Regions from separate parts of the Agrobacterium burrii genome, predicted to be linked through region 1. Evidence: riboswitches for the same ligand, from Rfam matches in the RefSeq annotation. Region 1 holds a riboswitch; each other region holds the start of a gene.
The links. A riboswitch is a leader RNA that binds a small molecule or an ion and turns the genes downstream of it on or off. The one in region 1 is predicted to bind cobalamin.
Positions count from the first base shown of each region.

Region 2: linked by a shared signal. The riboswitch ahead of JZX89_RS24525 (CbtB domain-containing protein) and the one ahead of JZX89_RS02585 (acyl-CoA thioesterase) in region 1 are both predicted to bind cobalamin.
Region 3: linked by a shared signal. The riboswitch ahead of nrdH (glutaredoxin-like protein NrdH) and the one ahead of JZX89_RS02585 (acyl-CoA thioesterase) in region 1 are both predicted to bind cobalamin.
Region 4: linked by a shared signal. The riboswitch ahead of JZX89_RS18485 (DUF1636 family protein) and the one ahead of JZX89_RS02585 (acyl-CoA thioesterase) in region 1 are both predicted to bind cobalamin.

Region 1 covers NZ_JAFLNA010000001.1:495,320-502,957, reverse strand. Annotated here, with positions in the region: gene JZX89_RS02600 (flavin reductase) at 50-550, opposite strand; gene JZX89_RS02595 (methionine synthase) at 577-1,605, opposite strand; gene JZX89_RS02590 (DUF1852 domain-containing protein) at 1,633-2,616, opposite strand; cobalamin riboswitch at 2,971-3,177, shown strand; gene JZX89_RS02585 (acyl-CoA thioesterase) at 3,276-4,112, shown strand; gene JZX89_RS02580 (LysR family transcriptional regulator) at 4,115-4,996, shown strand; gene JZX89_RS02575 (HlyD family type I secretion periplasmic adaptor subunit) at 5,078-6,379, opposite strand; gene JZX89_RS02570 (calcium-binding protein) at 6,406-7,638, opposite strand, start outside.
Region 2 covers NZ_JAFLNA010000016.1:137,772-145,409, reverse strand. Annotated here, with positions in the region: gene JZX89_RS24545 (GNAT family N-acetyltransferase) at 90-578, shown strand; gene JZX89_RS24540 (type 1 glutamine amidotransferase family protein) at 600-1,166, shown strand; gene JZX89_RS24535 (hypothetical protein) at 1,255-1,569, opposite strand; gene JZX89_RS24530 (CbtA family protein) at 1,574-2,287, opposite strand; gene JZX89_RS24525 (CbtB domain-containing protein) at 2,299-2,481, opposite strand; cobalamin riboswitch at 2,643-2,871, opposite strand; gene JZX89_RS24520 (cytochrome c) at 2,962-3,882, opposite strand; gene JZX89_RS24515 (c-type cytochrome) at 3,970-4,404, opposite strand; gene JZX89_RS24510 (LysE family translocator) at 4,652-5,296, opposite strand; gene JZX89_RS24505 (helix-turn-helix transcriptional regulator) at 5,429-6,139, shown strand; gene JZX89_RS24500 (metallophosphoesterase) at 6,128-6,973, opposite strand; gene JZX89_RS24495 (superoxide dismutase) at 7,231-7,638, opposite strand, start outside.
Region 3 covers NZ_JAFLNA010000005.1:4,867-12,504, reverse strand. Annotated here, with positions in the region: gene JZX89_RS10885 (alpha/beta hydrolase) at 1-679, shown strand, start outside; gene nrdF (class 1b ribonucleoside-diphosphate reductase subunit beta) at 709-1,683, opposite strand; gene nrdE (class 1b ribonucleoside-diphosphate reductase subunit alpha) at 1,700-3,889, opposite strand; gene nrdI (class Ib ribonucleoside-diphosphate reductase assembly flavoprotein NrdI) at 3,877-4,275, opposite strand; gene nrdH (glutaredoxin-like protein NrdH) at 4,288-4,509, opposite strand; cobalamin riboswitch at 4,769-4,992, opposite strand; gene JZX89_RS10860 (nucleoside triphosphate hydrolase) at 5,126-5,755, opposite strand; gene JZX89_RS10855 (ATP-binding cassette domain-containing protein) at 5,752-6,534, opposite strand; gene JZX89_RS10850 (ABC transporter permease) at 6,534-7,616, opposite strand.
Region 4 covers NZ_JAFLNA010000010.1:82,748-90,385, forward strand. Annotated here, with positions in the region: gene JZX89_RS18460 (L-fuconate dehydratase) at 1-1,226, shown strand, start outside; gene cobD (threonine-phosphate decarboxylase CobD) at 1,208-2,254, opposite strand; gene cbiB (adenosylcobinamide-phosphate synthase CbiB) at 2,253-3,218, shown strand; gene JZX89_RS18475 (cobyric acid synthase) at 3,205-4,662, opposite strand; gene cobO (cob(I)yrinic acid a,c-diamide adenosyltransferase) at 4,664-5,281, opposite strand; cobalamin riboswitch at 5,413-5,630, shown strand; gene JZX89_RS18485 (DUF1636 family protein) at 5,751-6,176, shown strand; gene cobW (cobalamin biosynthesis protein CobW) at 6,173-7,210, shown strand; gene cobN (cobaltochelatase subunit CobN) at 7,243-7,638, shown strand, end outside.

The DNA of each region.
Region 1 (7,638 bases):
CAACTGATCTGTCCTTTGCCCATCGTTGGAGGAAGGCCACCTTGATTACCTATCCGGTGAGATAGCGGCGCATGCAATAGAGCAGCGTTGCCCGTTCTTCATTCTCATGAATGTCGATCACGCGCCCAAAGAGAATACGATGAGTGGCCTCGTCAACGGCATTGGTGAGCTCGCATTCGAAGCTAAACGACGCGTCGGCAAGGATTGGTGCACCGGTGAGCCCTTCCCTCCAGTCGCCAAGCGCAAATCGATCTTCCGTCGGCGTCTTTCCACCGAAGCGGTCTGATATGTCCTCCTGACCTGGCATCAACGTGTTGACGCAGAAATGGCGCGTGTTCTTAAAGGCGTAAAAACACGAGCTGGCGCGATTGATGCAGACGAGAAGTGTCGGCGGCGTATCACTGACACTGCAAACCGCCGAGGCGGTAAAGCCGTAACGCTTGCCGCCGTATATGGTGGTGACGACGTTAACCGCAGAGCCGAGGCGCGACATGCCATTTCGAAACGTGGGTTTATCCACAATGTCGAAGCGGTGGTTCACCATGTTCATGTCGGCCTCCTGCTGCTGAGCCAACGCTAGGCCGACAGTTCTTTTCGGATAATTTCCGCGCCAGCGCCCAAAGCGTTCAGCTTGCCGCGCGCCACTTGGCGAGACAGGGGCGCCATGCCGCAATTGGTGCAGGGATAGAGCTTGTCAGCATCTACAAACTGAAGGGCTTTTCGCAGCGTATTGGCGACTTCTTCCGGGGTCTCGATGGTATTGGACGCCACGTCGATGGCCCCCACCATGACCTTTTTGCCTCGAAGGAGTTCAATGAGATCGATCGGGACGTGAGAGTTGTGGCATTCCAGCGAGATCAGACTGATGCCTGATTTTTGCAGTTTGGGGAAAGATTCCTCATATTGCCGCCACTCCGCCCCCAGGGTCTTTTTCCAGTCTGTATTGGCCTTGATGCCGTAGCCGTAGCAGATATGGACGGCAGTTTCGCACTTGAGACCTTCGATTGCCTTTTCCAAGGTAGCGACGCCCCAGTCATTCACCTCGTCAAAGAAGACATTAAATGCCGGCTCGTCGAACTGGATGATGTCGATCCCGGCAGCTTCCAGTTCCCTCGCTTCTTCATTGAGGATCTTGGCGAATTCCCAGGCCAGTTTTTCACGGCTCTTATAATGGCCGTCAAAGAGCGTATCGATCATGGTCATCGGACCAGGCAAAGCCCATTTGATTGGCTGTTTGGTCTGCTGACGGAGGAACTTGGCATCGTCCACAAAAACAGGTTTTTGGCGAGACACGGCACCGACGACTGTCGGGACACTTGCATCATAACGATCCCGAATTCTGACGGTCTCGCGTTTTTCAAAATCAACGCCGCCAAGGTGCTCGATGAAGGTCGTGACGAAATGCTGGCGTGTTTGCTCGCCATCGCTGACGATATCGATGCCTGCCTGTTGCTGATCATCCAGGGACAAGCGCAGGGCATCCTGCTTGCCCTCGGTCAGTTCCTCATCCTGCAATTTCCAGGGCGACCAGAGTTTCTCAGGCTGCGCAAGCCACGAGGGTTTCGGCAAGCTGCCGGCGGTTGACGTGGGCAACAGTCTGTTCATGATGTGCGACCTTATGTGTTTTGGTTGTCAAAGGGCGTGATTGGCAGACCACCGCTCGAGAACGGTCCTGTAAGGTTTGATAAAGTGCTCCTCAGCAAACCGTCCCTGCTCTACAGCCAGCCGGCTGCGCTCTTCACGGTCATAGACAATCCGGGTAAGCGAATAATCCTGATGTTTCAGATTGGGCTGATAACAGGCCCCTGCTGCGGAATTGGCGTTGTAAATCTCAGGCCGGTAGATCTTCTGAAAAGTTTCCATCGTGCTGATGGTGCTGATGAGCTCCAGATTGGTATAATCGTCGAGCAAATCGCCGAGAAAATAGAAGGCAAAAGGCGCGACGCTGTTCGGCGGCATGAAAAAGCGCACCTGCAAACCCATTTTTTGGAAGTAATGGTCGGTCGAAGACAATTCGTTCTGCTGGTATTCGACACCCAATACGGGATGCTGATTTCCCGTCCGATGATATGTTTTGCTGCTTGAGGCACTCAGGCAAATGACTGGCGTCTTTTGAAAATGCTCTCTGTAAGCCTGTGAGTTCAGGAAACATTTGAACAGGTTTCCATGCAGGTCGCCAAAATCCTCTGGCATGCCGAATGACGGGCGATCCTTGTTGTAAGCCGGCAGCACGACGCTGAAGTCATAATCCCGGACGTAAGAGGAAAAGTTATTTCCAACGATGCCTTCGATGCGCTCGCCCGTCTTTTGATCAACAATATTCGTTTTCAGGATTTCAATCAGGGGAAAGGCATCATCATTGCTTTCAGCATCAACTCGCATCTCAACTGAAATTATCTCAAGTTCGACGCAGTAGCGATCGCCTTTCGGATTATCCCAATGCGCCAGCGCGTTGAAGCGATTGTCAATCATCTTCAGGGCGTTGCGGAGGTTTTCCTGGCGGTTCTCGCCCCTGGCCAAGTTGGCAAAATTCGTCGTGACACGCGTATTTTCTGACGGGCGATAATCCTCATCAAAAGAAATACTCTTTATATTGAAACCGAAAGTCTTAATCATCGCGATAGGACGCCCAAAATCCCGAGATACATCCTGACGTTATTGACGTAAATTTCAGGACGCACCGGATGTTATTTTCCATTGTCTCAGTGGACAATTTTTAAACTGTCCCGACCCGAGAGCGGTGCGCGTTTTGTGCCTGAGAGGCCGATTGAATAAAAATGGTATTATCTCACGGAAGTATGAGCCCTGCTCATGATTTGGGTATGAGAGGCGATCCGCCAGAGAATTTGGGAGGCCTTTGTCCTCCGAACCTCATGGTGATGGGCCGAATGTTCCATATCTCGGTCGACGCGATAACCGTCACCTCCCCAAAACCGATGACGAATGCCTTGACCCCTTCAACGACATACGACATTGGTTCGTCATCGTGGTTCTGCGGGCGAAAGTCCGGAGCTAAGAGGGAATTCGGTCGGGGCTTTACTGCCTTAAAGCCGAAGCTGCCCCCGCAACTGTAAGCGGCGAGCGAAAGTCCATCCATGTCACTGAGGCAAGCCTCGGGAAGACGGACCAGAGCGACGACCCGTAAGCCAGGAGACCTGCCGCGATAGATAACGTCCACGGGCGGGGTGTCCCGGAGTGCCGCTTTCGCGATCGCATTCCCGTGCCATCGTCTCTGCGTCATGCCACTACCCTGCCGCAACCTGATGGCAGGGCCGATGACAGAAACCGCGACGATGGAAAAGCCTGCTCAGCGCGGCTCGATAACCAGTCTCATTGATATCGTTTTTCCCGGAGATACCAACCATCACGGCACCCTCTTTGGGGGAACCGGACTTGCTCTGATGGATCGCGTTGCCTTCATCGCGGCGACCCGGTTCGGGCGGGTGCCGTTCGTGACCGCCTCTTGCGAGCGCATCAATTTCAGGCAGCCGGCACGCATCGGGCACATCGTCGAATTCACGGCCAGACCGGTCAAAGCCGGTCGACGTTCCCTGACGGTCGACGTCGAGATGGTGGCGGAGACCATCGTCGGCCATCAGCGGCACATCTGTACGCGAGGCACCTTCCATATGGTCGCCATTCCGGAGGGCGAGAACGCCGCGAGCTATGCTTTGCCTGCACTCGTTCCCGTGGAAGCGCCGGATCTCACGGATATCGTCGCCATGGTCGAGATCGTGTTTCCGGATCAGGCCAACAGCGCTGGCCGGATGTTCGGGGGCGAAGCGATCGCCTACATGACCAAAGCCGCATTCGTTGCAGCGTCGCGTTACTCCGGCAAGCTGGTGGTGCTGGCCTCATCCGAGCGCATCGACTTCGCAAGGGCCGTCGAGATCGGTGAGATCGTCGAGGCGGAGGCACGCGTCGAGCGCGTTGGCCGCAGTTCTATGTCCATCGAGACGAAACTCTGGTCCGAAAACCTGCTGACTGGCGAGAGGCATATTACGGCCACCGGACATTTCACCATGGTCGCAGTCGACACCGACCACCGGCCGGTTCCTGCCCACGATAGCGCCTCTACAGACGTTACTCCTCGTCACCATGGGCGGGCATAACCATGCTGGACAGGCAACATCTATCGATCCTGCGGGAAGTCGACAGCCTGGGCAGCCTGACGGCGGCGGCGGAGCGGCTGAATGTCTCCCAGTCCGCTCTCAGCCATACGATCCGCAAGCTCGAGGAGCGCTATGGCGTGGCGATGTGGGAGAAAGACGGTCGTAACCTCCGCCTCACCGAGGCCGGTCGCTATATCGTAACGCTGGCGCAGCGCGTTCTGCCCCAGATCGAAAGGGCTGAAAATGTCCTGTCGGATTATCGCCACGGCCAGCGAGGCTCGCTTAGGATCGGCATGGAATGCCATCCTTGCCATCAGTGGCTTATGGGCGTCACAAAGCCATATCTCATGGAATGGCCGGATGTGGGCCTGGAACTGAAGACATCATTCGCTTTCGGCGGCGTGGCGGCCCTCACAGGATATGAAATCGACATCCTGATCACGCCGGACCCGATCGAGACGCTTGGCATCCATTATTTGCCGGTATTCGACTACGAGTTGGTACTTGCCGTGCCGGCTGATCATCCACTGGCGCAAAAACGCCATGCAGAACCTGTGGACCTGCTGAATGAGACACTATTCACCTATCCGGTACCGCCGGAGCGGCTGGACATATTTATCCAGTTTCTGGTGCCCGCCAACTGTCGGCCGCGTCATCACCGGAATGTCGAGACGACTGAAATGATGCTTCAACTCGTCGCGGCGGGCCGCGGGGTCAGCGCCATTCCCGACTGGCTTGTACGTCGGGAAGCGGCAGCGCTCGGTGTCCGCCCCGTCCGCATTGGTCCGGACGGCGTACAGAAAAGCATCCATCTCGGATTAAGAGATGGCGACGACGATGTGGATTTCATCGCCGGGTTTGTTGAGACGTCGCACCGAAGATGAACGTCAGGATCCGGGGGTAAGTGCCGCTACATGACTCTTACCCTCGGCCGATATTCCGGCGCGATATGGCCCCCTAACGCTTCACTCTTCCCGGAAGGCCCTCATGATCTGGTCGGTCAGCGGCTTGCTGAGGTAGGAGATCATGGTTCGCTCGTCGGTCTCGATATAGACCTCAACCGGCATTCCCGGCTGTAGCTTGGCGGCTAATGTCCCGAGCGCATCGGGTGAGAAGGAAAGCGTCGTTTTATAGAATGGCAGCCCGGTCGCCTTGTCTACCGAGGTAGCAGCAGAGACCATATCGACCTTGCCTTTCACCTCAGGCGTCGTCTGCTGGTTGAAGGCAATGAAGCGCATGCGCGCAGGCTGGTGAACATTGATCCGGTCGACATCGGTCGGGGCAATTTTTACATCGACGCGCAAATCTCCCGCTTTCGGGACAAGTGACATGATGGCTGCTCCGGAGCCGATGACACCACCAACCGTATGGGCCTGAAGATCGTAGATATAACCGGATTCAGGCGCACGCACGGTGGTGCGGTCGAGCCGGTGGGACACCGCGATGGCCCGCTGGTTGAGTTCAGCAATCTGGGTATCAATTCGAACAATTTCTTTCTGCGCTTCGGAACGGCTGCTTTGGTCTATAGACGTCAGCTTGATATCCAGTTCACTGATCTGACCTCTGGCTTCTGCAATCTTGGCGGTCACATCGCCTATCGTTCCCTGAAGACGAACCATTTGCCGTTTCAGGTCGCGGAGGTCGGCTGTGCGGACCAGCCCCTTGTCCACCAGTTGCTGTTGTAGTGAAACCTCGTCTCGAACCAGATCCTCTTCTGAAATACTGGCCTTACGCTGTTGCTCCAGACCATCCACCTGGTTTTGAAGCTGATTGGCCTGTAACCGTAATTGCTGCTTTTGATTTTCACGCAAGTGCTGATTTTCCCGGAAAAGTTTTAACTCTTCCCGCTCCAGCTGCGGCATGACCCGCATGTCAAAAAGCAGCTCCGCCGCATTGTCCCTTTCGGCAACAAGCCGCGCCCGCATGGCCGAAAGCTGGCCGATCTGGCTTTGTATGATATCAAGCTCCACACGGGCCTGCGTGTCATCCAACCTCAGGACCACATCGCCCTTGCGCACGAGATCGCCGGATTTCACCGGAATCTCCACGACGGTTCCGCCGTCGACATGCTGTACCTGTTTGATTTCGCCGGAAATGGCGACCTCGCCTTGGGAGATCACGGCTCCGGCAAGTTTGGCCTGTGCCGCCCAACCGCCGACGCCTGCCACAAGGCAGGTCGCTAACAGCGCGGTGGTGATCACGCGCAAACGAATGCCGTTTCCTGCCACGTTGATGTTTTTTGGCTCCGCCCTATTTGAACCGGTCATGACACTTCCTCCACCCGAACGCTTTACTAAACGGTGATTGAGCCATTATCGGCATGGGCAACCGTCACCGTTAGGATGAAGTCGCCCGAATTCAATTCTTGCTGGCTTATGACGACGAGCTCGTATTTGTCGTCGGCATCCAGATCGGAATAAATCTGCACCACCTGACGGTTCTCACCGTCATCGGTGAGTTCCTTGTAGAGCTTGATGAGTGTGCGATGGTCGTGGCCGTTCGGATCGGCCATGCCAAGATCGTCAGATCCGAAATAAAGTGCACCGAGATCCGCACTCAGCTTTGAAAAATCGATCTTGTCACCGATTTCGAAATCCCGGATTTCATCGCGTCCGCTACCACCGTTGCGAAGGCTGGAGGTTGTGGCAAAGACGAAAATATCGTTGCCCTGCCCACCGATCATCACATTGACCGTATCGCTCGCCGTTATGCGGTCGTTACCCGAACCGCCAATCGCGTTTTCCACACTGATAAGCCGGTCGGTGCCAATCTCGACACCATGGGCTGTGCCAGCCTGCAGATTGATATCGACCCCTGCCTGGGCGGCACTTGCATCGTATGTATCGCAGCCACTGCCACCATCGAACACGTCGTTTCCATCAGGCAACGGCACTGTCACCAGACAGGAAGCGTCATTTTCAAGTTCCTGGTCCAGCACGGCAAGCACGCCGGCGATAAAGACGTCATCGCCCTCACCACCCAGAACGACATCGTTACCTTCACCGCCAATCAGCCGATCGTTGCCATCTCCGCCGTCGAGAATATCATCTCCGGCATCTCCGGAAATTACATCGTTCCCAGCTTCACCAAACAGGCGATCATTACCGGCACCGCCCGAGATGAAGTCATGACCAGCGCCGCCATAGGCGATGTCGTTGCCTTCTTCGCCATAGATGAAGTCGTTGCCTTCGTCACCGAACAGAACGTCATCACCGCGTCCGCCCAATATCCGGTCATGTCCCTTGCCGCCATAAATGACGTCGTTTCCATCACCACCAATCAAGATATCATTGCCAGCACCGCCATCGATGAGGTCGTGGCCCTCACGCCCATAGACCACGTCGTCGCCATCCAGCGCCTTGATAATGTCGTCCTTCGGGGTGCCGAGCAGCGTGTCATCGCCATCCGTGCCGATGATCTCCTTTTGCGGATGGAGCCGCAGATCAAGCCAGGCTCGTCCCGTCACACTGCTTTGCCCATCACTCAAAGTATATGTGAAGGAAACGATACCGTTCATGTCGCGGGA
Region 2 (7,638 bases), on a different contig from region 1:
CAGATCATATTGTCAACAAGCCGCCGTCAGGCGGCTTTGTTGTTTTCAAACGTCCTGACGGCACCAATAAGACCAAAGGACCGAAAAAAATGACCGAAGATAGCTCCCTTACACTGGAAAGACCGCCCGTCGTCATCATTCGCGGCGCGCGCAAGACCGATCTGCCCGAGCTTAACGAGATGATCACGCTGCTTGCCTCCTACCACGGCGATGCGGCGGCAATCACGCCGGCCAAGCTTGAGCGCGACCTGTTCGGCCCCCTGCCCTGGGTGCATGGTCTTGTCGCCGAAGCCGATGGCGCGCTGATCGGCTACGCGCTGCTTCTGCCGCTCTACAGGGCGCAGGAAGGCCGGCGTGGGCTTGAACTGCACCATCTCTTCGTGCGTGACGGCCATCGCGGCCACGGCACGGGCCAGCATCTGGTTTCCCGCGCCCGCGATATCGCCAAGCGGCTGGGTTGCGACTATCTATCCGTCAGCGCCACGACCGGCAATGTGGCGGCGCATCGTTTCTACGAGAACATGGATTTCGCGCCGCGTCCGGTCACCGGCATGCGCTACATGCAGTCCATCGCCTGATCAAAACCGACGGAGACGGCCATGACACGTATCGCGATTGCGCTGGCGCAGGATTTTGCGGACTGGGAACCGGCGCTGCTTGCGGCGGCGGCACGCAGCTATCTCGGCGTCGAGATCGTTCATGCCACCCCGGACGGGCGGCCGGTAACATCGATGGGCGGGCTGAATGTGTCGCCCGAAACCTCCTATGACGCGCTTGATCCTGACAGCATCGATGCGCTCGTCATTCCCGGCGGTCTCAGCTGGGAAAAGGGTACGGCCGCCGATCTTGGCGGGCTGGTGCAGCGCTTTCGCGAAAAAGACCGGCTGGTTGCCGGTATCTGTGCGGCGGCAAGCGCGCTGGCCGGCACGGGTATCCTGAACCATGTCGCCCATACCGGCAATTCGCTCGCCTCACACAAGGCCTATCCGGCCTATAGCGGCGATGGTCTTTATCGTGACCAGCCGAAGGCGGTCAGCGATGGCGGCGTCATCACGGCATCCGGCAGCGCGCCGGTCAGCTTCGCGGTGGAAATTCTGAAAAACCTCGGCCTCTTTGGTCCGGAAGCCGAGGCGGAACTTGGAATTTTCGCGGCGGAGCATCGGTAAGACGCAGCCGTCTTGATGCCATGCACTCTCCACTTCCCCGTCATTCCGGCCTTGAGCCGGTATGATGGAAGTGGGAACTTCAGGCCAGTCAGTGCCGATCAAGCACCCGGCAAACACGGGGCGTGGCGCCCTCGCCTTCCCCGGCAATCGCACGGCGAATATCGCGGCTGTTCAAATGCAAGCTGCGGCCGGCAGGCAAGTTTGAACGTTTTATCTTGGCAAGGGCTGCGACGATAAAGCCGGCCTCGTTTTCATGAAAATAGGCGAGAGCCGCCTCGCGCACCGGGTCTGGCCCGAGGACTGCCTTGAAGGCAAGACGGTGCACGGCGCAGAACGCACCGTGACCGGGAACGACAAAACGCAGCGCATCGAGTTCGTCACTCCATTCCGCTGCGTCCTGCATGCATTTACGCCGACTGGAAGCGTTTCAGGAAAAACGCGCTCAGTGTTCCAAGCAGCGCCCAGAAAACGAAGCTGGTGATGGTGGCGGCAACGATGAACTGCCGTTCCAGCGGCAGCGGTGCCAGCGCATGTTCGCCTTCCGGCGGCAGCGGTGCGCCCACCACATGCGGCGCGACGATCAGGACCAGAGCAAGAACGATGGCCCAGGGCTCGCGGCGAAACGCAATCAGCGCAATGCCGCCCGCGGTTGCGGCAACCGTCGAGAGCCACCAGATTTGCCGCGCCTCAAGTGCTGCGGCCGGGCTTCCCGGCAATTCCGGCGGCAGGCCGATCATCGGCGCGAGCATGACGGCGGCAAAACCGGCAACGCCCCACAGAAGACCTTCGCGCCAGCCGGCATCGGTGCCGCGCAGCGAGATGAGACCGGTCAGCACCAGCGCGTAACCGATGGCGGTCAGCACATTGGCAGCGACAGTATAGGCGGTGCGTTCGAAACCATCGGCCGGAGTCCAGGCCTCGTCATTGTGCTCATGGGCGGGAACCGCAGCGCCGGGTGCTGCCGCATCATGGCTATGGGCCGCTTCGCCGCCGGCGCTTTCAAAGGTTTCCGCCTGAAGGATGAGCGGCGTGGTGCCGAAAGCCTGCATGGCCGAGACGGCCAAACCGCCAACGATGCCGACCAGAACCGCGGTAAAGACGATATTGCGAAAAAATGACATGCCGTTTCCCCTCAATGGCAGGGGAAGGCATTGGCATGACGCGTGTCATGCGCGGCATTGTGAACGGCTTCCACATGCGAAAAGCCGACAAAACCGACGACGAACAGGCCAAGCACGATCGCCGTCAGCGATTGCGCGAAGCTGCCCGTTTTTGCTGAAACGGCAGCATTGGCCGTATTCTGCTGGATAGACATGGTGACCCCTCTCCCGGCGCGACCCCGCGCCATAAGATGCGGCCGAACGGCAAAAAGCCAACAGACCGCATATGATACACTTCACCACGGGGATACGAGACTGACACAGGGGCATCGAACCGACGACCCTGACATTCCGCTCTTCCGGACACCCCGCCGGCATGGACATTTCCGTGATGGCAGGTCTCCTGGCTTACGGGTCAAAACCTGAAACACCTTCCCGGCATCGCCCTCGCCGTAAAAAAAGGGCGAGATGGCTTGCCAGTGGCATTTCGTTTCAGGCTCTCCGCTCACAGTTGCGGGGGCAGCCACGAATGAGGATTTCTCCCTATCGTGTTCCCTTTTCACCTTCCGGAACGCCCGGAAGGAACCATCACGGACATGTTATCGGCCGGGTGGGTGCGGGAGTCAATGGTGGCGGCTCCTTGGCACCAGCACGACGTGAAGCATGTGGTGAGCGCCAACCCAAGCCATGCCCAGTTATCGAGACGGGATCGCCTTCAGATAGGCCGCAATCGCATTGCGGTCTTCGGCGGTGAGATGCGCCATGTTCTGCTGCACCTTGACCATGGAGCCGCCGACGCTGTCGAATTCCGGGGTGAAGCCGGTTTCCAGATAGCCGGCAATATCCGCCGTCGTCCACGATCCGATGCTCGCAGAACCCGGCGTGATATCGGGAATGCGGCCCTCACCTTCGGGATTGGGGCCGCCAGCCAGCCATTTGCCCTCCAGAAAACCACCGAGCGCATTGCGCGGGGTGTGGCATTCACCGCAATGGCCCGGCCCTTCGACCAGATATTGGCCGCGCAGCAATTCGGCATTGGCATTGGCAAGCTCGACGCGCGGCGGTGCGGAAGTGTCGAAATACAGGAATTTCCAGCCGCCGAGCGCCATGCGCAGGTTGAAGGGAAACGGTAAGTCGTGATCCGGCGCATCATTCTGGCTGGCCGGCAGGGTTTTCAGATAACCGAACAGGTCGTTCACGTCCTTCTGCGTCATGCGCGCATAGGAGGCGTAAGGGAAGGACGGGTAAAGATGTTCGCCGTTCTTTCCCACCCCGCGCGTCATGGCATCGCCGAATTCCGCCAGTGTCCAGCTGCCGATACCGTGCTGTGGATCAGAGGAAATATTGGGCACATGGAAGGTGCCGAAGGGGCTTTTCAGCGCCTGCCCGCCGGCAAGCGTCCGCATCGCGTCACCCGTGGCATCCGGTGCTGCATGACAGCTTGCGCAGCCACCCGCCCAGAACAGCGTTTCGCCATTGGCCAGATCCGGCTCTCCGAGGCTGACCCAATGGCTGGGCGCCTGCCGCTGCGGCGCGGTGACCCAGGCGAAAATGCCGTAGCCGGCAATGGCCGCGATCACGGCCCCGCCCACAAGCTTCGTCCAAATGGAAGACATACCCCTCTCCCCATTCTCACCCGAGTGATCAGGTGTCTTTCAAAGTGAAAAAACGCCGCCGGGAAGCGGCGCTTTGAAATTCATGATTTATTTCTTCAGACGATAGGTCTGGTGGCAGGTGCCGCAATCGGCGCCGAGCGTCTTCATGGCGGTGGTGACGCCCGCCTGATCGGTGGGGAGATTGGCAAGAACCTTATCGGCATCAGCACCGAGCTTGGCCGCCTTGGCCTTGAAGTCCTCAAAATTTTCCCAGATGGCGGGGGCAGCCGCGCTGCCGGTCTCGGAACCCTTCGGGAACTGATCAGGGAAAGCCTTGGCATTGGTGCTGATGGTCGTCACGGCAGCCTTGACGGCCTCGGCGTCGAAGGGCTTCTGGCCCTTGGAGATGGCAGCCAGCGCGCCCATGGAGCCGCCGATCTGCTTCATCATGCCTTCACGTTTTTCGACTTCGCCGGCAGCGAAGACCGCTCCGGCGCAAAGACAGCCGAAAAGCATGGCCGCCGCGATGGTTTTCAGTTTCATACACTCTCTCCTTGATTCCGGCCGGGTGCCGGACGCTTGATGGAACGGCGCGAGGATGCCCTTTCCGCATGGCGAAAAGAAGTCACATTGCGGTGAATTCCGCCGTGAAAACAGAAGTCTAGAGTATCAGGCCGAAAACTGTCCGAAGGTTTTCCGACAAGAACCCGTGACAAAACAACGGGCCAAAGGAGAGCATTCGCTGGCTTGCCAGGGAATAGCCTCCCTGGAGCGGCGCAACCTGTTCCTGTTATTCGCCGAGGCTCCACGACAGAGCTTCCCAAAATGTCAGCAGCGCTGCGGCAACCAGCATGAAACCGGCAGCGCGACCGATGAAGATCGTGGCGCCGGGTGAAGAAACCAGCCATTGTCGGCTTTTATCCGCCGTCAACGCCAGCGCGCCATAAACGGTAAACTGCGTTACCGCCACCATCACGCCCATCACCAGCCCCTGCATCCAGATCGGACCATAGGCCGGTTTGAGAAATTGCGGATAGACCGCCATCATGAACAGATAGGCTTTCGGATTGGAAAGGCAGGTCAGCACCGCTCGCCAGAACGCTTTTTTCGACGAGGCGCTTGCCTGCGCCTCATCGCCATTCACGACGATTGCGCTGCGCATCAGGCCGATGCCGATCCAGACCATATAGGCAGCGCCGACAATGAGAAGCGGCAGAAACAGCGACGGCATCCAGGCGGCGAGCAGGCCAACGCCGGCCGCGCCATAAAGCGAATGCACGATGCCGCCGGCGCTCATGCCGCTTGCGGCCGAAAGGCCGGTTTTCCTGCCGCCCGTCAGCGCGCTTGCCAGCACGAACAGCATGTCCATGCCCGGCAGGATGATGATGCCGAACAGGACCAGAAAGAAAAGCCAGAGATTTTCGGCGTAACTCATGTCAGTATCTCCCCAGACGGTTCATGGCACATTTAGGAATATGCATGTTTCTCAATGTGTTTTGCCGTTTATAGAAAAAGCCAACTGACAGCATTATGTCAGTTGTCTTGAAAAAACGCCGGGGAAATGTCAATGCGCAAGGCGTCGAGACTGTTCGAGATCATTCAGATCCTGCGGCTGGCGCGCCGGCCCGTTACCGCCCAGATGATTGCGGAAAAGCTGGAAGTGACGGCGCGTTCGGTCTATCGCGACATAGCCGCCCTCCAGACCATGCGGGTGCCCATCGAAGGCGAGCGCGGCGTCGGTTATATTCTGCGCCCCGGCTTCAGCCTGCCGCCGCTGATGTTTTCCATTGATGAGACCGAGGCAATCGTGCTGGCGCTCGCCATGGTTGGCCGTTCCGGTGATACCGAATTGCGGCAGGCGGCGAGAAAAGCGAGCGACAAGATTGCCGCCTCGCTGCCCGAACCCCTGTCCAAAACCCTGTCGGCCAATGCCCTGCATGCCTGGGGCAGCATCGCGCCAGCACCTGCCGGCATTGATCTTGCCACCGTCCGGCGGGCGGTGCGCGATGAAGAGAGGCTGGACATCAGCTATCGCGATGAAACCGGCGCAGAGACCCGGCGGCAGATCCGGCCCATTGCCGTGATCTATTATTCGGAGACGGTGAATATCGTCGGCTGGTGTGAATTACGGCGGGCAATCCGTAACTTCCGCTCTGACCGGGTTTTGACCTGCGAAAGCACCGGCAGCTTTTTCAAGCTTGAAGGTGAAAAGCTGCGGCAATTGTGGATGAGCGGCTGGCAGAGCAACCAGCCGGGCAGTCCATCCTCACAGCTGTAAGAGACGATCCTCCTCGCGGCCAAAACCGCGAATGACGATCCGGTCTTCGAAAACATCTGATATAGCGAAGGTGTTCTGGTCGGGCGTGTCCACCATGCCCTTGAAATTGACGAAGTGGGTGTTACCCAGCACACCGTAATTGCCTTCGTGATTATGGCCATTGAACCATGCGACGGCCGAAGCATGGGCGTCGAGAAGATCGAGAATGCGCGGTGCATCCCACATGTTGTGAGCGTTTTCCGGATAAAGCGGATAGTGGCACAGCACGACCACTTTTTCGCCGGCCGCATCCGATTTTTGCAGGAGGCTTTGCAGCCATTCGAACTGCTCGTCGCTGAGCGAGGCGTTCCAGTCCTGTGCATTGATCGCGCCCGCTTCCTGCAGGTGCTTCAGCCGCTCCTGCGCAAGTGCGCGACGCGGATCGCCGGGCGGCGGGGCGAAGAGACTGACCTCGTTGCCATCAAGCACGGCGAAGCGGACATTGCCGATGGCGAAGTCATGCCAGGGGGCCGGCATGCCGAGGCGGGCATGGATGGCGGTCAGATGTTCAGGCGCAACTGAAAAATCATGATTACCCGGCAACAGGACCGAGGGATGGCGAAGCCCGTCATAAACGCTGAGGATCGCATCGAAATTGTCGAAACCGCGGTCGATGATGTCGCCGAGCGTCACCACGAAGGCGAGGTCCTCTTCGTTGAAGGCGGCCACCGCTTCGGAAAGCTTTTTCGGGCTTTCGGCATAATAGCGACCCATGTCCGGACGGGGATCGGCATTGGCATATTGGGGATCGGCGACGATGCCGAAGGAGAAGAGAGGCTTGCTTTTTTCAGTCATGATGCGCCGCGATAAACCCGGCTGATGACAGGCTTGTGACATGTGGAAACCAAAACCACAAAAACAAAACACCCGGCGTTACAGCCGGGTGTTCAATGAATGCTGGCGTAAACCTATCGTCGTCATGCTCGGGCCTGTCCCGAGCATCTGCTGAGGTCGCGGTCTATGCAATATCGGCAGATCCTCGGCACAAGGCCGAGGATGACGTCGCGCGTGCAGAAGCCGCCTTAACTGCCGGCAACCACGCTTTTTGCTACTTACTTGGCAGCGGCTTCGTAACGCTCCAGGACGTAGTCCCAGTTGATGAGGTTATCAACGAAGGCTTCGAGGTACTTCGGGCGCAGGTTGCGGTAGTCGATGTAGTAGGAGTGCTCCCAGACGTCGACGCCGAGGATCGGCTCTGCACCGTGAACCAGCGGGTTTTCACCGTTCGGGGTCTTGGAGATTTCGAGCTTGCCGTTCTTGACGGAGAGCCACGCCCAGCCGGAGCCGAACTGCGTGGTGCCGGCAGCGATGAAATCAGCCTTGAACTTGTCGTAACCGCCGAGATCGGAAGCGAATGCCTGTTCCAGTTTGCCCGGCAGCTTGTTGCCGCCGCCGTCCTTCTTCATCCACTTCCAGAAATGAACGTGGTTGTAGTGCTGGGCAGCATTGTTGAAGAGGCC
Region 3 (7,638 bases), on a different contig from region 1:
GCAAATGGCTGCCGATGCCAAGATGGATGGCGTGCCGCTGGTGTTCTCCTGGCCATCGCAGGCCAACGTCACCGGTTACGTGGCCGACAAGGAATCGGCGACCTTCTCGCGTGATGCGCTGGCGGGTGTGCTGATCGACCTTACCCGGCAGACCCCGCGAAAAAGCGTTGTTGTGTTTGGCCACAGCATGGGTGGCTGGCTGGTCATGGAGGCGCTGCGACAGTTGCGCTTGCAGGGCAGGAACGACGTGCTCGCCAAGCTGCAGGTGGTGCTGGCAGCACCTGACATCGACGCCGATGTGTTTCGCAAACAGATCGAGGTGGTCGGCCGGCTCAACCCGCCGCTCACCGTTCTCGTCTCCAAGGACGACCGCGCCCTGAAGGCATCCTCCATTTTGGGCGCGGATGTTACCCGCATCGGCGCGCTGGATGTGACCGACCCACAGGTACAGGAAGCCGCCCTGAAGGAGGGCGTACAGTTCATCGACATTTCCAATCTGGAGGCGTCGGACCCGCTCAATCACGACCGCTATGCCGCGCTGGCGTCAATGGTGCCGCAGCTGGAATCCAGCAGGCGCGGGGGCGATATCAACAGTGCGGGTGCCTTCGTTTTCGATGCGATCGGCGCAACCGTGTCCAGCCCCTTCCGCCTTGCAAGCCAGGTGGTGAACCCGCAGTAGCTTCTGCGGGTTCTTCCCGGCCTCTGGTTTCAGAAATCCCAGTCTTCGTCTTCGGTGGCAACAGCCTTGCCGATGACATAGGACGAGCCGGAACCGGAGAAGAAGTCGTGGTTTTCATCGGCATTGGGTGAGAGTGCCGAGAGGATCGCCGGGTTGACCCGGCAGGCCTCGGCCGGAAACAGCGCTTCGTAACCCAGATTCATCAAGGCCTTGTTGGCATTGTAATGCAGGAACTGCTTGACGTCCTCGGTCAGACCGACGCCGTCATAGAGGTCTTCGGTATATTTCGCTTCGTTGTCGTAAAGCTCGAGCAAGAAATCGAAGGCGAAGTCCTTGATCTCCTGTCTTTGTGCCTCGCCCAGACGATCCAGCGCCCGCTGGAACTTGTAGCCGATATAATAGCCGTGCACGGCCTCGTCGCGGATGATCAGACGGATCAGATCCGCCGTGTTGGTGAGCTTGGCGCGGCTTGACCAGAACATCGGCAGGTAGAAGCCGGAATAGAACAGGAAGCTTTCCAGAAACACGCTGGCGATCTTCTTTTTCAGCGGATCACCGCTGTCATATTCCCGCATGATGAGCGCGGATTTGCGTTGCAGGAACTCGTTTTCCTCCGACCAACGATAGGCATCATCGACGTCAGGCGTGGAGCAAAGCGTCGAGAAAATCGAAGAGTAAGAGCGAGCGTGCACGGCCTCCATGAAGGAGATGTTGGAAAGCACCGCCTCCTCATGCGGTGTTGCCGAATCCGCCATCAGCCGCACGGCGCCGACACCGTTCTGGATGGTGTCGAGCAAGGTCAGCCCGGTGAAGACACGGATCGTCAGCTTCTGCTCTTCCGGTTTCAACGTTCCCCATGAGGGAATGTCGTTGGAAAGCGGCACTTTTTCCGGAAGCCAGAAATTCGAGGTCAGGCGGTTCCAGACTTCAAGATCCTTGTCATCCTCAATGCGGTTCCAGTTGACCGCGCGAATGCGGGACGCGGGTTTTACGAAAATGTTCATTGTTTAGTCCCTCAATTCAGAGCGTGCAGGAGACGCAGCCCTGAACCTGCGTGCCTTCCAGCGCCATCTGGCGCAAACGGATGTAATAGATGGTCTTGATGCCCTTCTTCCAGGCGTAGATCTGCGCCCGGTTGATATCGCGTGTCGTCGCCGTATCGCGGAAGAACAGCGTCAGCGACAGGCCCTGATCGACATGCTGGGTGGCTGCCGCATAGGTATCGATGATCTTGTCAGGACCGATCTCGTAGGCGTCCTGATAATATTCGAGATTGTCGTTCGAGAGGTAGGAAGCCGGGTAATAAACGCGGCCAATCTTGCCCTCTTTACGGATTTCAATCTTCGAGACGATCGGATGAATGGAAGAGGTGGAGTGGTTGATATAGGAGATCGAGCCAGTAGGCGGTACGGCCTGAAGGTTTTGGTTATAAAGACCGGATGCCATCACATCCTGCTTCAACGCCGTCCAGTCCTCCTGCGTCGGAATGGCAATGCCGGCTTTTTCGAACAGCTCTCGGACCTTTTCCGTCGCAGGCAGCCATTCCCGGTCGGTATATTTGTCGAAATAGTCGCCGGAGGCATATTTTGAATTTTCAAAGCCCTTGAAGCTTTCGCCCCTTTCCGCAGCAATACGATTGCTGGCGCGGATGGCGTGATAGGTCACGGTGTAGAAATAGATATTGGTGAAATCGACGCCCTCTTCGGAACCATAAAAGATGCGTTCGCGTGCCAGATAACCGTGCAGGTTCATCTGGCCCAGCCCGATGGCGTGGCTGGCGTCATTGCCCTTTTCCACCGAGGGGACGGAGGAAATGTGGCTCATGTCCGATACTGCCGTCAGCGCCCGGATGGAGGTCTCGATCGTCTTGCCGAAATCGGCCGAATCCATCGCCGAGGCTATGTTGAGCGAGCCAAGATTGCAGGAAATATCCTTGCCCATATGGCTGTAGGAAAGATCGGCATTGAACTCGCTCGCCTCGCTGACCTGCAGGATTTCCGAGCAGAGATTGCTCATGCTGATGCGGCCGGCGATCGGATTGGCGCGGTTCACCGTATCTTCGAACATGATGTAGGGATAACCGCTCTCGAACTGGATTTCGGCGATCACCTGGAAGAATTCGCGCGCCTTGATCTTCTTCTTGCGGATGCGACTATCCGCGACCATCTCATGATATTTTTCGCTGACCGAAATCTCGGTCAACGGCACGCCGTAAACCCGCTCCACATCATAGGGCGAGAACAGGTACATATCCTCGTTGTTGCGGGCGAGTTCGAAGGTGATGTCAGGGATTACCACGCCGAGCGACAGGGTCTTGATACGGATTTTTTCGTCGGCGTTTTCGCGCTTGGTATCGAGGAAACGCATGATATCCGGGTGGTGGGCATGCAGATAGACCGCGCCCGCACCCTGACGCGCACCAAGCTGGTTGGCATAGGAAAAGCTGTCTTCCAATAGCTTCATGACGGGAATGACGCCGGAAGACTGGTTTTCGATCTGCTTGATCGGCGCTCCGAACTCGCGAATATTGGTCAGGGACAGCGCCACGCCGCCACCGCGCTTGGAAAGCTGCAGGGCCGAATTGATGGAGCGGCCGATGCTTTCCATATTGTCTTCCACGCGCAGCAGAAAACACGAAACCAGTTCGCCACGGCTTTTTTTGCCGGCGTTCAGGAAAGTGGGGGTCGCCGGCTGGAAGCGGCCGGAAATGATCTCGTCCATCAGATCGCGGGCAAGCTGTTCGTCGCCGCGCGCCAGAGCCAGCGCCACCATGCAGACGCGGTCCTCGTAGCGCTCTAGATAACGCTTTCCGTCGAAGGTCTTGAGCGTATAGGAGGTGTAATATTTGAACGCCCCGAGAAAAGTCGGAAAGCGGAATTTCCGGGTATAGGCCTCGTCGTATAGATCGCGGACGAAATTGAAGGAATACTGATCCAGCACCTCCTGTTCGTAATATCCCTCCGTCACCAGATAATCGATCTTTTCCCGTAGGTTATGAAAGAAGACGGTATTCTGGTTGACGTGCTGGAGGAAGTATTGTTTGGCCGCAAGGCGATCCTTGTCGAGCTGGATCTTTCCGTTCTCGTCATAGAGGTTCAGCATCGCGTTCAGCGCGTGGTAGTCCAGGCCCGCATCCAGCGGTTTCTGGGTTATGGCTGCCGGCTGTTTGGCGTCCTTGTTGAGCGCGGCGCTCGAGGTCAGCGTGTCCAAAATCGTTCCAATCCATGTTTGACGTTGGCGACATCTTCCTCCGTGCCGAGAAGCTCGAAACGGTAGAGAAACGGCACGGCGCATTTGCGCGCGACGATATCTCCGGCGGATGCGAAGGCTGCGCCAAAATTCGTATTTCCCGCCGCGATGACGCCGCGAATGAGATTTCGGTTGGAGGGCTCGTTCAAAAACCGGATGACCGGCTTCGGCACGGCCCCTTTGGTGCCGCCGCCCCCATAGGTGGGGGTGACCAGCACATATGGCTCAGACACATGAGGCACGTCCTCCTCGGCGCCGAGCGGCAGGCGAAACAATCGCCGCCCCAGTTTCAGAAGGAAACGATGCGTGTTTTCAGAGCGGCTGGAATAATAAACGATCAGCCCCATCACGCTGCCGCCTTAGCTGATCGCGCCGATCATATCCGGCCGGAAACCCGCCCAATGGCGTTCGCCGGCGACGACCACGGGAACCTGCATGTAACCGAGACCCCGGACATGATCGAGCGCATCCGCATCTTCGGAAATATCGACGATTTCATAGGGGACGCCGATGCGGTCCAGCGCACGATAGGTGGCGGTGCATTGGACGCAGGCGGGCTTGCTGTAAACGGTGACGGTCATAATTTCCTCTTTCGAAGCCGCTTTCACGCACGGCTCAACATTGCCGATTGCAGTCGCAATCGGCTGGCGACGGGTCTGTCATTCAGGTGAGGCGAACGGCCTGTAACTCAGCCGCAAAAAATCACTCTCTACGCCGACGAGCGCAGGAATTCAAAAAAATGCACTGGCATGACTTCACCCCGAAGCTTGTTCTGGAGGGGGCAGAAAAGGGCGAACGCAATTCATTTGCGCCATACCTTCCTTCCGGACACCCCGCCCGTGGACGTTTGCGCTCAAGGCAGGTCTCCTGACTTGCGGGTCACAACATCTATCCCGGCCTTCCCGGAGTTTTTGACTCCAGTGGCTCAAATCGGAACGATGCTCACCGCTTACAGTTGCGGGGGCAGTTTCGGCATTGCTCCACCATGATGGCGTTGCGCACCGAATTCCCGTCTTAGCTCCCAATCCTTGCGAATCGGAAGAACCTTGAACACCACATATAGTATATGAGGAAATTTTTGCGTCAATGAATAGACACACAAAAGCCCCACCCTGTGGATCAAAAAGATTCAACACATGGTCAACAAAGGCTTAACGGCAAATGCGCCTTGCCGCTGAAGGACGGAAAAGCGTTAATCTATTCCCAGATATCGATGTGAATATCAGCGGGGCGGGTGTTCTCGATCACCCTTTTGCCGTTCGGAAGATCGTTTTCAAACAGTTTGGCGTGGATCGCAGCCGCATCGAGACCGTAACCCTGCCATCTCTTCCGCAGCCTCTCTTCAAGGACTGCGACAGACGGCCCGACGAAAATGGTGAGGTCGAAGCTCTCGGAAAGCCTCGTCCACGGCGCCTCGTTCAGTAGCAGATAATTGCCTTCAGCCAGGATGAAGCGTGTCTCAGGTACGATAGCGCGGGCGGACGCAATGGCGATTTCCCGGGAGCGGTCAAAAACCGGAACAAGCACCTCCTGCCCGCCCTTGCGGACGGCGGAGACGATATCGAGGAAGCCACGCACATCGAAGGTTTCGGGCGCGCCCTTGCGCGACAGCAGCCCTCGCTCTTCAAGGATGCCGTTGTCCATATGGAAGCCATCCATGGGCAGCACGGCGGCCGTTTCGCCCCGCGCCAGCAAAGCATCACAAAGCGCATCCGCCAGCGTGGATTTGCCGGCCCCAGGGGGACCGGCAATGGCAATGATAAAACGGAATTTACCGTCTGCCCGCCGAAGAACGTCTTCGGCGATCGTCTCAAGCTTCAGCGTCATGCGGCAAGCGTTTCCTTCGGCGCTTCCTTTGCACCGGTCATGAAAGCGACGGCGTCGGACATGGAATAGTCCTTCGGATTGATGACGCACAGGCGCTTGCCCAGCCGGTGAATGTGGATGCGGTCCGCAACCTCGAACACATGCGGCATGTTGTGTGAGATAAGCACGATCGGCATCCCTCGCGAGCGCACATCGAGAATGAGTTCAAGAACGCGGCGGCTCTCCTTGACACCAAGTGCGGCCGTTGGTTCGTCGAGGATGACGACCTTGGAGCCGAAGGCCGCAGCACGTGCCACCGCCACACCCTGGCGCTGGCCACCGGAGAGGGTTTCCACGGCCTGATTGATGTTCTGGATGGTCATCAGGCCGAGTTCCGACAGTTTATCGCGGGCGAACTTCTCCATGGCCGGACGGTCCAGCGCCCGGAACAGGCTGCCCTGAATGCCGGGTTTGCGAAGTTCCCGGCCGAGAAACATATTGTCGGCTATGGAAAGCGCCGGCGACAGCGCAAGGTTCTGATAGACGGTTTCGATACCTGCCTTGCGCGCCTCGATCGGTGAGCGGAACTGCACGGTCTGGCCTTCAAGCTTTATCTCTCCCTCATCGGGCGTTACCGCACCGGAGATAGCCTTGATGAGAGAGGATTTGCCGGCGCCATTGTCACCGATCACGGCCAGAATTTCACCCGGATAGAGGTCGAAATCGGCACGGTCGAGCGCGGTCACACGACCATAGCGTTTGACGAGATTGCGTGCTGTGAGAATGGGTTCTTTTGTCATCAGCCTGCTACCTTTCTGATCCACTGGTCGATTGCGACAGCCATGATGATGAGGACGCCGATCAACAGATAGGTCCATTGTGGGTCGGTTCCGATGAGCCTGAGGCCGAGCGAAAAGACACCGACGATCAAGGCGCCAAAGATCATGCCCATGATGGAGCCGCGTCCGCCGAATAGCGATAGGCCGCCAATGACCACAGCCGTGATGGATTCGATATTGGCAAATTGACCGGCGGTCGGCGAAACCGAACCGATGCGGCCGATCAGCGCCCAGCCCGCGAAGGCACAGATGAGGCCGGACAGCGTGTAGACGGTCGTCAGCATGCGCTTGACGTTAACGCCGGCCAGTTCGGCGGCATCCGGGTCATCGCCCACCGCATAAAGATGGCGGCCCCAGGCGGTGCGGTTGAGCACATACCAGAGCAGAGCAACGAGCAGAACCATGGCGATGACGCCATAGGTGAAAACGGCGCTGCCGATACGGAGATTATAGCCGAAGAATTGCAGGATAGGTGCCTGCTGGGCGATATCCTGCGCGCGGATCGTTTCGTTTGCGGAATAGAGGAAATTCGTCGCCAGCACGATCTGCCACATACCGAGCGTGACGATGAAGGGCGGCAAACGCATGCGCGACACAAGTATGCCGTTGATAAAGCCACAAAATGCGCCGACGGCGAGACCACAGAGAATGGAAAGTTCCGCCGGCAGACCATAGCGGAAAGTAAATTGTCCCATGATCACTGAGGACAGAACCATGATCGCGCCGACCGAAAGATCGATACCTGCCGTCAGAATGACCAGTGACTGCGCTGCACCGACGATACCGACGATCGCGACCTGCTGCAGGATAAGGGTCAGCGTAAAGGCCGAGAAAAACTTGCCGCCAAGGGTAATGCCGAAGACAGTCAATGACAGAACCAGCACGATCAGCGGCACGGCCGCCGGGCTGGAATGCAGAAAGTACTGGAATTTTTCCAGAATACTTTTGTCGTGCGTATCGAAAGCAGCGACCTGTGTCGAACTATCCGACAGCACTTTTTCGAATTCATTATGCGGCTGAGCCCGCACCGGCTGCTCGCTCATGGATTTTCCTCCCGATCGCTCT
Region 4 (7,638 bases), on a different contig from region 1:
AGAGCCTCGACGGTTCGGATGCGATGAACCCCGACCCGGATTATTCGGCGGCTTATGTCATTCTCGACACCGACGAGCCGGGCTTGAAGGGCCATGGCCTGACCTTCACCATCGGCCGTGGCAATGACATTTGCTGCATGGCGATCGAAGCGATGCGGCATCTGGTGGTCGGCACCGATCTTGCCGTGGTTACCGAGAACCCCGGCAAATATTGGCGGCATCTGACGAGCGACAGCCAGCTGCGCTGGATCGGCCCGGACAAGGGTGCGATGCATCTCGCCACCGGTGCCGTCGTCAATGCTGTCTGGGATCTGCTGGCGAAGAAGGCGGGCAAGCCGGTGTGGCAGCTTGTTGCCGATATGAGCGCGGAAGAAATCGCCGATATCGTCGATTACCGTTATCTGACCGATGTGCTGACCCGTGACGATGCGCTTGCGATCCTCAAAACGGCCGAAAGCGGCAAGAAGGAACGTATCGAAACGCTGAAGAACGAGGGTTATGCCTGCTACACGACGTCAGCCGGCTGGCTCGGTTATGACGACGCCAAGCTGCGCCGTCTTTGCCAGGAAGCCATCGATGCCGGATTCAACCATGTGAAGATGAAGGTCGGTCGCGATCTGGAAGACGATATTCGCCGTCTCACCATTGCCCGCGAGGTGATCGGCCCCGACCGTTACCTGATGATCGATGCCAATCAGGTGTGGGAAGTGGATCAGGCGATCGAGTGGGTGAATAAGCTCGCCTTTTCCAAGCCTTTCTTCATTGAAGAGCCGACCAGCCCGGATGATGTCGCCGGCCATCGCAAGATTCGCGCAGCCATCGGCTCCGTGAAGGTAGCAACTGGTGAAATGTGCCAGAACCGCATCATGTTCAAGCAGTTCATCGCCGAAGGCGCCATCGACGTGGTGCAGATCGACAGCTGCCGTATGGGTGGGCTGAACGAAGTGCTGGCGGTGCTGCTGATTGCCGCCAAATACAATCTACCGGTCTGGCCGCATGCCGGCGGCGTCGGCCTTTGCGAATATGTGCAGCACCTGTCGATGATCGACTATCTGGTGGTTTCAGGCACCAAGGAAGGTCGCGTCATCGAATATGTGGATCACTTGCACGAGCACTTCATCGAGCCTTGCGATATCCGCAACGCCGCTTACATGCCGCCGAAACTGCCGGGCTTCTCCATCGAAATGAAGCCGGATTCGATTGAGACCTACACCTTCGAGGGATGATCAAAGGACAGTAGCGCTGCCTCGAGGCGCTGCCACTCCGCTTCGCTGCCGGGAAGGCCGAAACGCATGTCGCTCGGCCTTTCATCGAAAATGCGGACCAGAATGCCGCGCCGGCCGAGATGGCCGAACAGTGCTGTGGCGCGCTTGTCCCGGACCAGCGTGAACAGGGACGTGCCGCCGGCGATTTCCAGTCGCGCTTTTTTCAGCAGGTCATTCATGCGCCGGGCTTCTTTCGCGAGCTGAAGGCGCATGGATGATCGCCAATCCTCGTCTGCCAAAGCTTCGGTCGCAATATGTAGTGCCGGGCCGGAAACTGCCCAGGGTCCGAGCCTTGCCTCGAGTGTAGCGGCGATATCAGGATGCGCAATTGCGAAACCGAGCCGCACGCCTGCCATGCCATAAAATTTACCGAAGGATCGCAGTACCACCAGCGCATCGTGATCTGCGACATCTGCAAGGCTTTCCGCACCTCCCGTTTCGATAAAAGCTTCATCCACGACGAGCAGGCCGCCATTAGGGCGCATCGAATCGGCTAGAGACAGCAGAGCCTGTCTATCAGTGGCGCGGCCATCGGGATTGTTGGGATTGACCACCACCGCATAGCCGGATGCTGACAGGTCGCCAAGGTTTTCCACTTCGGTAACGGTCAGTCCGGCCATGCGCGCGGTGCGGGAATGTTCCGCATAGGCGGGCGAAAGGACGCTGCCATTTTTTGCCCCACGGGAAAGAGCGATTTGAGCCAGTAAAGGCATCAGCATCTGCGTGCCGGGAGAAAGTGTGACATGCCGGGCAGAAGGTGCGCCAAAATGGGCTGCTGCCAGCTGTTTCAACTCTTCGGCAGCATCCGGTTCCGGCAGGCGGGCGAAGGCGCTGGCGGGAATGGGCGAATGCGGATAGGAGTGCGGATTGATCCCGGTCGAAAGGTCGATCCAAGGTTCAGGCGCTTCAGGGAACATCAGCCGCGCCTTGCCGAGATTGCCGCCGTGACGGATCGCTCCTTGAGCCTTTTCTGGTACTGTCTCGCCCATGTTCTTTGCTCTCGCTTTCCTGTCGCTCGTGATCGAACGCCTGACCGGTTATCCGGAATGGCTGTTCAATCGCATCGGCCACCCCGTCACCTGGATCGGTTCGCTTATCGCGCTGCTGGACAAAAAATGGAACCGGGAGAGTGCGTCATTTTCGCAGCGTAAGGCGGCGGGCGTGGCGGCTCTGGTGGTTTTTGCCGGTCTCACCGTCATTCTTGCATGGTCTGCGCAATCGCTTCTGCTTCTCCTGCCCTTCGGCCTGTTGGCTGTGGCGATCCTCGGTGCTTCGCTTCCGGCGCAGAAAAGTCTGGAACAGCATGTGGAAGCTGTCGCCATTGCTTTGGAGCGCGAAGGGGTGGAGGGTGGCCGTATGGCGGTTTCGATGATTGTCGGTCGTGATCCGCAAAAGCTGGATGAGGCGGCGATCTGCCGCGCGGCGATTGAAAGTCTGGCCGAGAATTTTTCCGACGGTATCGTTGCCCCTGCTCTTTGGCTCGGCCTGTTGGGCCTGCCGGGCGGCGCGGCCTATAAGGCGATCAATACGGCCGACAGCATGATCGGCCATCGTTCACCACGCCATGAAGCCTTTGGTTGGGCCTCGGCCCGGCTGGACGATCTGGTCAATTTGCCGGCGTCGAGGTTGAGCGGCGTTCTTTTCGTAGCGGCAGCTTTTTTTGTGAAGGGCGCGTCGCCCAAGGGTGCCATCGCTGCGATCCGTCGTGATGCGCACCACCATCGTTCCCCCAATGCCGGCTGGCCGGAGGCGGCGCTGGCTGGTGCTCTTGGCTTTGCACTTGCCGGCCCACGCTCCTATGGCGGGCAGATGATTGATGCGGGTTTCATGGGTGAGGGCGGAAGAGCGACGCTGGTTGCCGGCGATATTCGCACCGCGCTACGGCTGGCGCGGATCGCAGATGTCTTGCTGATCGGCTTGTTTGGGCTGCTGGCGATCCTTATCGCGCTATAGACAGCAGTCTGTCGAGATCGAGGTGCTCTTCCATATGCGCCGCCAGACGGTCAAGAACCGCGTCCACTTGCGCATCGTAATTCAGATGGGTGCCCTCACCGCCAAGTCGCTCCAGCCATGCGCTGCGCTGGCCGTTATCCGCAAAAAGCCCGTGAATATAGGTGCCGAAGATGCGGCCGTCGGGCGAGATGGCGCCATCGGCATGTCCGTCGATCATCGAGAACGGCTGGTTATCCGCAGCACCCTTCGTTTCGCCGACATGCATTTCATAGCCGGATAAATCAATTCCGTCGAAACTCCTGCCCCGCACGGAAACCAGCCGTTTGTCGCCGGTCAAAACCGTATCGACATCCAGCAAGCCAAGCCCGTCAATCTTCGCCAGCGGCCCTTCTATGCCGGCAGGATCAGCGACGGTTTTCCCCAGCATCTGGTATCCGCCGCAGAGGCCAAGAACATAGCCACCACGCCGGGCGTGGGCCTTGATATCGATATCGAGACCCGCATTTTTCAACATGGCCAAATCGGCGATGGTGGATTTCGAACCGCAAAGCAGCACCAGCCGGCAATCGGCAGGAATGGTTTCGCCCGGCCGCACGCGGATCAGTTCCACATCCGGTTCCATGTCCAGCGGATCCAGATCGTCGAAATTGGAAATATGCGGCAGGATTGGCACCGCGATGCGGATATTCGCACCCGGTTTCTGCTGGGCAGGGCCGGAAAGACCGAGAGCATCTTCCGCCGGCAGTTTCGTGGCATCGGAAAAATGTGGCAGAAGGCCGATGGAGGCCCAATCGGTCTTTTCCGCAATCATCCGCATGCCATCTGAAAACAGCGCCGGATCGCCGCGAAAGCGGTTGACGATGAAACCTTCGATCATTGCCGCATCGCCCGGCTCAAGCACTGCCTTGGTGCCGACGAGGCTGGCGATGACGCCGCCCCGATCGATATCGCCGATCAGGATTACGGGCGCATTTGCCGCACGGGCAAAACCCATATTGGCGATGTCATTGGCGCGTAGGTTGATTTCAGACGCGCTGCCCGCCCCTTCCACCAGCACCAGATCGGCCTGTAGTTTCAGGTGCTCAAAGCTTTCCAGCACAAGCGGCATCAGCCCGGCCTTCATGTGCTGATAATCGGCCGCTCTGGCATTACCGACGATCTTGCCCTGCACCACCACCTGTGCGCCGGTCTCGCTCTGTGGTTTCAGGAGTACCGGGTTCATGTGAACGGAGAGCGGCACCCCCGCCGCCCGCGCCTGCAGCGCCTGCGCACGGCCGATCTCGCCGCCGTCGGCGGTCACCGCCGCATTATTCGACATGTTCTGCGGTTTGAACGGCATGACCGACAGGCCGCGCCGGGTGAATGCCCGGGCAAGGCCGGCCACCATCAGCGATTTGCCGACGTCCGAGCCGGTTCCCTGAAACATCAGCACCCGCGCAGTCATGTCAGAATTCTATCCCGGCCTGCGCCTTCACGCCCGCCTTGAAGTGGTGTTTCACCAGCGTCATTTCCGTCACCATGTCGGCGGCGTCGATCAGCGGTTGCTTGGCATTGCGGCCGGTGACGATAACGTGCAGATCAGGCCTGCGACTGGACAGCGTTTCAACGACCTCTTCCAGCGGCAGATAGTCGTAACGCAGCGCGATGTTCAGTTCATCGAGGATCAGGAGGCCGATCGTTTCATCGGCCATCAGGACCTTGGCTTCTTCCCAGGCCTTTGTGGCTGCGGCAACATCGCGTTTCAGATCCTGTGTGTCCCACGTGAAACCCTCGCCCATGGTGCGCCAGACAACCTTGTCACCGAAAAGCGTCAGAGCCTGTTGTTCGCCCGTTGACCATGCGCCCTTGATGAACTGCACCACGCCGACTCGCCGCCCGGTGCCGAGCATGCGCAAAGCAAGGCCGAAGGCCGCCGTGGACTTGCCTTTGCCGGGGCCGGTATTGATCATCAGCAGACCTTTTTCGATGGTCTTTGCCGCAACTTCGGCATCCTGAGCCGTCTTGCGGTTGACCATTTTCTGCCGGTGGCGTTCGGCTTCGTTGTCGCTGATGTCGCGCGTCATCACGTTTTCCTTCTCATCCTGCTGTGCGGGGCCATGCCCCCGCCATTCGGAGCGGCGACTATACCCAATTTGCCGCACCCGGCAATGTGTGAGGGACAGGCCGCGGCATTGACCCTCACCCCCGTTCAGCCTAATGGTAGCGGACTGACGGTCTTTTCCCGGCAACGGGAAAAGCTAAGAGGGAACACGGTTCCACCCGGACAATGGGTCATTCCGTGGCTGCCCCCGCAACTGTAAGCGGTAAGCCCGCACCGTAAAGCCACTGGGCCTTCAATATGGGTTCGGGAAGGCGGTGCCCGGGTGTTTTGAAGCCGCAAGCCAGGAGACCTGCCGTTTCAGAAAAAACGTCTGCCGGGCGGGGTGCTCCGGTCAGTCGGTCAGATCGAACATTGGGGTTGCGCATCTGCGCATGCCGTTTTCGATATCCGCACCCCGACGATTTTTTTAAAGGCGCGGGAAGCGAAACGGTTTGGATATTTCAGCGACATCTTCATGTGCAGGCGGAAACACGCAGGCTGACACGGCGTCCGGTGTGGTCGTCTTCGTTTGCCGAAGCTGTCGCGATGAAGCCGATCCCAATGCTGAACCGCGCGCCGGTTCGCGCCTCGCCGATGCCGTCATCGCAAAGGCGGAAGAATCTGGCGTCGTCGTTCGTTCCGTCAATTGCCTTGCCAATTGCAAGCGCGGCCTCAGCGCCGTGCTGCGTGGCGGCGACGGCTGGTCCTATGTATTTGGCGGACTGACGCCGGATGATGCAGGTGACCTGTTGACGGGCGCGCATATGCTGGCCGCCTCCGCAGATGGCCTGATGCCCTGGCGTGGCCGGCCCGACACATTAAAGCGCGGCATGGTGGCGCGCATTCCCCCATTCGATTTTACCGAGGAGAGATCATGAGCACCCTTCTGGACCGCGTTCCCTGCACCATCGTCACCGGCTTTCTGGGGGCCGGAAAAACCACGCTGCTGCGCGGTCTTCTGGAAAAGCTGGACGGCAAGCGGCTCGCCATCATCGTCAATGAATTCGGCGATATCGGCATCGATGGCGAAATTCTGAAAGGCTGCGGCATTGAAAGCTGCCCGGAAGAAAACATCGTCGAATTGGCCAATGGCTGCATCTGCTGCACGGTGGCGGATGATTTCCAGCCCGCCATCGAGCAGATTTTGAGCCGCCAGCCGAAGGTGGAGCATATCCTCATCGAAACGTCCGGCCTCGCCCTGCCGAAGCCGCTGGTGCAGGCCTTCCAATGGCCGGCGATCAAGAGCCGCGTGACGGTGGATGCCGTGGTGGCCGTAGTGGATGGTGCCGCCCTTGCCGAGGGACAGGTTGCCCACGACATGGAAGCACTCGCCGCCCAGCGGGCGAATGACGAGGCGCTTGATCACGATGACCCGGTTGAAGAGGTTTTCGAGGATCAGATCGCCTGCGCCGACCTCATCGTTATGACCAAGGCTGATCTTCTCGATAGCGCTGGTCTCGACAAGGCAAAGGCCCACATTCTTGAGCACCTGCCAAAGGCCGCGAAGATCGTCGTGGCATCCAATGGCGCAATCGATCCTGCGGTGCTGATCGGTCTCGGTCTTGCGGTGGAAGAGGACATCGAAAACCGCCGTACCCACCATGATGGCGAACTGGATCATGAACACGACGATTTCGACAGCTTCGTCATCGATCTGCCTGCCGTGAGCGATCCGGAAGCGCTGGCGATCCGCATTGCAGAGACGGCGGCTGCCGAAAATGTTTTGCGCATAAAGGGCTTCATTGAAGTTTCCGCCAAGCCGATGCGCCTGCAGGTGCAGGCTGTCGGCAGCCGGGTCAACCACTATTACGATCGCCCATGGGCGGCGGGTGAGGAGCGCCGCAGCCGGCTCGTTATCATCGGTGAAAAGGGCATCAACCGCGAAAAGATAGAACAGATGCTGGCCGCCTGACCGGCCACGGACTTTTACTGGAAATGCTTTAGATGCATATTCTCGCCACCACATCCTCGTCTCTGGACGACCTGATCGAGCCGGTTGATCTCAACCAGCCCCGTTCAGATGTGGTGATGTTGTCTTTTTCGGCAAGCGATCTTGCCGGGCTTGAGCAGGCCTGGCGGCAGGCGGGGCGCGCTATGCCATCCCTGTCCGTCGCCAATCTGTCCGAGCTTCGGCATCCGATGTCGGTTGATCTGTGGATCGAAAAGACGGCGGAACATGCCCGCGTTATTCTTATCCGGATTCTCGGCGGCGCGGAGCGCTGGCGTTACGGCGTCGACCAGCTTGTGATTTTGGCACGCAGGCACGGCATCAAGCTTCTGCTTTTGCCGGGAGAATGCAGCGAAAGGGACGAAAAGCTCGAAGCGGCTTCGACCGTCGAT